Regions from separate parts of the Streptomyces sp. NBC_01334 genome, predicted to be linked through region 2. Evidence: riboswitches for the same ligand, from Rfam matches in the RefSeq annotation. Region 2 holds a riboswitch; the other holds the start of a gene.
The links. A riboswitch is a leader RNA that binds a small molecule or an ion and turns the genes downstream of it on or off. The one in region 2 is predicted to bind glycine.
Positions count from the first base shown of each region.

Region 1: linked by a shared signal. The riboswitch ahead of gcvP (aminomethyl-transferring glycine dehydrogenase) and the one ahead of gcvT (glycine cleavage system aminomethyltransferase GcvT) in region 2 are both predicted to bind glycine.

Region 1 is NZ_CP130718.1:1,885,273-1,888,200, forward strand. It holds gene gcvP (aminomethyl-transferring glycine dehydrogenase) at 1-1,535, opposite strand, end outside; glycine riboswitch at 1,719-1,814, opposite strand; gene OG736_RS08560 (PRC-barrel domain-containing protein) at 1,927-2,298, shown strand; gene OG736_RS08565 (nucleotidyltransferase domain-containing protein) at 2,313-2,774, opposite strand; gene OG736_RS08570 (DNA polymerase IV) at 2,874-2,928, opposite strand, start outside.
Region 2 is NZ_CP130718.1:6,716,716-6,719,643, reverse strand. It holds gene OG736_RS30320 (enhanced serine sensitivity protein SseB) at 1-135, opposite strand, end outside; gene OG736_RS30315 (AAA family ATPase) at 266-955, opposite strand; glycine riboswitch at 1,129-1,228, shown strand; glycine riboswitch at 1,229-1,346, shown strand; gene gcvT (glycine cleavage system aminomethyltransferase GcvT) at 1,389-2,531, shown strand; gene gcvH (glycine cleavage system protein GcvH) at 2,649-2,928, shown strand, end outside.

The DNA of each region.
Region 1 (2,928 bases), 4.8 Mb from region 2:
GAGCCCAGCGGGATCATGCCCCGGTCCAGCGCGTAGTCCCGGTCCGCGAGCCTGCGCAGGTAACGCAGCATCGCGGTCTCGGAACGGTGCTGGTGGAAGACGGGATGCGTCAGGACCGCGTCGGACCGCAGCAGCCCGGCGGGCAGGGAGTCGGCAATGGCCGCGTCGAGCGCCTCGATGTCGCCGTCCACCCCGAAGGCGGCCCAGACGGCGGACACCTGCGCCCGCGCGGTCGTCTCGTCGCAGGCGATCGACACCTGGTCGGCGTCGACGAGGTGCAGGTTGACCCCGAGCTCCCGCGCGGCGGCGACGACCTCGGCGGCCTTCGCCGGCACCCGCACGGTCAGCGTGTCGAAGTACGACCCGTGCACGACCTCGACGCCGCCGGCCTCGAGACCGGCGGCCAGGATCGAGGCGTAGCGGTGCGTGCGCCGAGCGATCGCCCGCAGCCCGTCGGGACCGTGGTAGACGGCGTACATCCCCGCCATCACCGCCAGCAGCACCTGCGCCGTGCAGATGTTGCTGGTGGCCTTCTCGCGCCGGATGTGCTGCTCACGTGTCTGGAGCGCGAGCCGGTAGGCCTTGTGCCCGTCGGCGTCCACCGACACGCCCACCAGCCGCCCGGGCAGGCTGCGCGCGAACTGCTCGCGGACGGCCATGTAACCGGCGTGCGGCCCGCCGAAGCCCATCGGCACGCCGAACCTCTGCGTCGTACCGACCGCGATGTCCGCCCCCAGCTCGCCCGGCGACTTCAGCAGCGTCAGCGCGAGCAGATCCGCGGCGACGGTGACCAGCGCGCCGAGCCCGTGCGCCTGGTCGACGAGCGCCTCGAGGTCACGTACGGCACCGGAGGCGCCGGGGTACTGGACGAGCACGCCGTTGATCTCCCGCGCGGCGATCTCCGCCGGGATCCCGTCGCTCAGGTCGGCGACGACGACCTCCACGCCCGTCGGCTCGGCGCGGGTCTCGATCACGGCGATCGTCTGCGGCAGCGCGTCCGCGTCGATGAGGAAGAGACCCTTCTTGTTCTTCCCCATGCGCCGGGACAGCGCCATCGCCTCGGCGGCTGCCGTGCCCTCGTCGAGCAGCGACGCGCCGGAGGTCGGCAGCCCGGTGAGGTCGGCGACCACGGTCTGGAAGTTCAGCAGCGCCTCGAGCCGGCCCTGGGAGATCTCCGGCTGGTACGGCGTGTAGGCCGTGTACCAGGCCGGGTTCTCCATGACGTTGCGCAGGATCACCGGCGGCGTGAACGTCCCGTAGTAGCCGAGGCCGATCATCGAGTCGAGGACCTGGTTGCGGTCGGCCAGCGAGCGCAGTTCGGCCAGCACCTCGGCCTCGGTGCGCGCGCCCGGCAGGTCCAGCGCGTCGGCGTTCTTGATCACATCCGGGACCGCTGCGGCGGTGAGCTCGTCGAGCGAGCCGTAGCCGACCTGTGCGAGCATCTTGGCCCGCGCTTCGAGGTCGGGCCCGATGTGGCGCTGTTCGAAGGGAATTCCCTGCTCGAGCTCTGTGAGCGGAATGCGGTGGGCGGTCATTACGGAGGCCTCCTGGTCTGACACGACCTTCGAGGGTCACCACGGTGGGTACCCGGACGACCTCCCCCTCTGTCATCTCAACCTGAGAGCTTCACCGGGTCGCCCGAGGGCACCCGGCTTTCACCGTCGGTGAGAGCGGAAACCGTCGACGCCGTCGGCACCCGCCCTGCTTTCCAGAGTGACCTCGTCCGTGCGGTACGTGAGCCTGAGAGATTCCGGGGAGGATTTGCTCCTTCGGCGCCTCCGGTGATGTCCGGAGGACTCTCCCGCGCGGTGTCAGCAGCCGTTGTCAGACTACCAGCGGGGTCCACGAGACTCGCTCGAGTGGCCGCTCGTCCCAATGTGCTCTTTTGTAGTGCTTACGGATGAGTTGCGACCAAGTGGAGGGCCCGTGCAGACCGACATCGATCCGCGCAACCTGATCGGCCGCAAGGCGTTCGACCGCAACGGCACCAAGATCGGCACGGTCGACGAGGTCTACCTCGACGACGCCACCGGAGTTCCGGAGTGGGCGGCCATACGTACCGGTCTGTTCTCCCGCGACGCCTTCGTCCCCCTGGAGCCCAGCCAACTGGTCGAGGGCACTCTGCGCATCCCCTTCGAACGGGCCCTGATCAAGGACGCTCCCGACTTCGGCGTGGGTCGCCACCTCTCCCCCGAACAGGAACTCCAGCTCTACCACCACTACGGCCTCGACGTGGGCGCCGCTCCCCCGCTCCCCGACCGCGACTTCGGCCGGCTGGCGGGTACGGACGACAGCTGAACCACCTCGGCCCCTCAGCCGCAGGCCTGTATCAGCGCGCCGAGAATCCCGGCAGGGTCGTACAGCGGCCGGGCGCCGTCCGTGACGACTCTTCGGGTGCCGGCGTCGACCGGATCGGTCCGCGCCCAGCGGGCGGATCCGATGCCGACCTTCACCTCCAGACCGGAGGCGGTCACATACCGCCGTTCGGTGACGGACCCCCGTTCCTGGGCCCGGACCATCTCCCCCAGGGCCGGCTCACGCGCCCACCCGTCGTCCTCCGCGTACCGGGCGGGCGCCGTCGACAACACCACCAGGTCCACGTCCGAGTCGGGACGCGCAGCACCACGCGCGAAGGGACCGACGAGCAGCAGCCCCACCACGTCGCTCCGGTTCCCGGCCCAACGGGTGACCCGGTCCACCACCCGGCGCATCTCCGCTGCGCGCTCCGGCGACACCCCGGCCGGGTCCGCGAACTGGCCTCCGTGCAGCTTCATGCAGCCCCCATCCGTCACCGGTGTCACCTCTCGGGACACCGCCACCGCTCCTGCGCACCCCACTCTTCAAACCGCTTCACTCTGTGTAACTGATCCGCCTCACGCGGAGTTCCCGGACTCCACCTCCGACGGCTTCGCCTCCGAATGCGGCGCT
Region 2 (2,928 bases):
TCCCGGCACGCCGAGGGAGACGGAGAGCACCTCCTCCAGCTCGTTGCCGGGCCATCCGCCGTGCGGATGGGGGTGTGCCTGCGCCGGAAAGTCCGCGGAGAAGTCCGTCGGAAAGTTCGCCGGGGGGAAATCCATCTGCCTACCGCCTGCTGAGAACCGCTCACTTCGCTGTGGCTGAAAGGCTAGCGGGTACCGGGGGTCGCACCCGAGCCCTGAAGCCTGTCTTCCGGATCTTGCCGGAGTCGCGGGACTTTGCGGACACGACCTAGCCCGTGAAACCGATGCGGCGCAGCGTGTCGGCCGCCGCGCGGTCGAGCAGCACCGCCGAGCCGCAGCCCTGGGGCAGCCGGCCCTTCTCCACCGAGCGCGCCAGCCGGGCGGCGGCGTGGCGGTGGCGCAGGAACGCGTACCGGGAGACGCCCCGGCCGCGCTCGCGCTGCCCCTCCAGGGCCGTGTCCGCGGCGACGTCCAGCAGCAGCAGGTGGAGGGTGCCGCCGCGGCGGCGGGCCTCGCGGGCCAGCCAGTCACGCACCCAGGCCTGGGTACCGCAGTCGTGCACGACGACGCCCTCGCCGCTGCGCAGCGCCCGGCGCAGTCCGGCGTAGTGGGCGAGCCGGACGAGGGGGCGGTAGAGGCCGTAGGGCAGGAAGCGGGGGGCGCGGGCGTCCCAGCGGTCCCGGGTGTCCTGGGAGTCGACGCGGATGCCCTGCACGGTCCGCCGCATGAGGGTGGACTTGCCGCTGCCGGGCAGACCGGTGACCACGACCAGGTCACGGGGACCGAAGAGCAGGCCGTGCGGGCTGCGGCCGGCCCGCTCGCGCAGGTCGCGGACGACGGGCGCCGACTGCGGGCCGCACGCCTCCCGGGTCGGGGCGACGGGCTGCGCGGGCAGCGCGATCCCCGAGCCGGTCGCGAATGCCGTGGACCTCGCCCTGGTCGTCCTGTTCACCGTGATCGTCCTCCCCTGGGGTCAGATGGTGTCCTCATCCCCACCGAGCGTAAAGAGAAGGTAATGCGCCACGCCCGGCGATTTCGTGCGCGTACCGACACAAGCCGGTTACAGATGCGGCCTGCCGTGATCGGGGCGAGCCGTGCAATGATGGCCGCGCCAACTGCATACCGGCCGTTTGAATCCGCGCGGGAGAGTCCTCAGCAGCAGCTTCGCTGGGGCGCCGAAGGAGCAAGTCCCTCCCTTGAATCTCTCAGGCCCCGTTACCGCGCGGGCGAGGCACATCTGAAAAGCGGGCCGCTGTCTGCAGTGGCCCCACCCAAGGTGCAAGTCATGACCGATCCCGTCGCGGGCCGTCATGGCGAACCTCTCAGGTTCCGATGACAGATGGGGAGGAACGACCTCGCCGTGCCGTCATGCCTTGGGAGACGAACGCCCGATGAGCAGTACCGACCCCGCATCCGACCAGACCGCCGCGCAGCGCCACACCGCCCTCGACGCGGTGCATCGTGCGCTCGGCGCGACGATGACCGACTTCGCCGGCTGGGACATGCCCCTGCGCTACGGCTCCGAGCGCGACGAGCACCACGCCGTCCGCACCAGGGCCGGGCTCTTCGACCTGTCGCACATGGGCGAGATCACCGTCACCGGCCCGCAGGCCGCCGCCCTTCTCGACTTCGCCCTGGTGGGCAACATCGGGGCGGTCAAGAACGGCCGCGCCCGCTACACGATGATCTGCCGGACGGACGGCGGCATCCTGGACGACCTGATCGTCTACCGGCTGGCCGACACCGAGTTCATGGTGGTGGCCAACGCCTCCAACGCGCAGGTCGTACTGGACGCGCTGGCCGAGCGCGCCGCGGGCTTCGACGCGGAGGTCCGCGACGACCGTGACGCCTACGCGCTGATCGCCGTGCAGGGCCCCGAGTCCCCCGGCATCCTCGCCGCCGTCACCGACGCCGACCTGGACGGCCTGAAGTACTACGCCGGTCTGCCCGGCACCGTCGCCGGCGTCCCCGCCCTCATCGCACGCACCGGTTACACCGGCGAGGACGGCTTCGAACTGTTCGTCCGGCCGGAGCACGCCGTCGAGCTGTGGCAGGCGCTGACCAAGGCCGGCGAGGGCGTCGGACTGGTGCCCTGCGGTCTGTCCTGCCGGGACACGCTGCGCCTGGAGGCGGGCATGCCGCTGTACGGGCACGAGCTGAGCACCTCCCTCACCCCGTTCGACGCGGGGCTCGGCCGGGTGGTGAAGTTCGACAAGGACGGCGACTTCGTCGGGCGTACGGCGCTGGAGGCGGCCGCCGAGCGCGCCGCCTCGCAGCCCCCGCGCGTCCTCGTCGGCCTGGTCGCCGAGGGCCGTCGGGTCCCGCGCGCCGGGTTCGCCGTCGTCGCCGGTGGCGAGGTGATCGGCGAGGTCACCTCCGGCGCCCCCTCCCCCACCCTCGGCAAGCCGATCGCGATGGCGTACGTCGACGCAGCCCACGCGGCGCCGGGGACGGCGGGCGTCGGCGTGGACATCCGAGGCAGCCACGAGCCGTACGAGGTCGTGGCGCTGCCGTTCTACAAGCGCCGGAAGTAGACACTGGGCGCGTTGGCGCCCGCCCGCGCGTGACCCTGCGCACATTCCGCTGCCCACGTGCGTTTCCCGCAGTCCCCCATTCACCAGCACCCTCCCGCGTACAGGAGAATTCAAGCCATGAGCAACCCCCAGCAGCTGCGCTACAGCAAGGAGCACGAGTGGCTGTCGGTCGCCGAGGACGGCGTCTCGACGGTCGGCATCACGGAGCACGCGGCCAACGCGCTCGGCGACGTGGTCTTCGTACAGCTCCCGGAGGTCGGTGACACGGTGACCGCGGGCGAGACCTGCGGCGAGCTGGAGTCGACCAAGTCGGTCAGCGAGCTGTACGCGCCGGTCTCCGGCGAGATCGTCGAGGTCAACCAGGACGTCGTCGACGACCCGGCGCTGGTGAACTCCG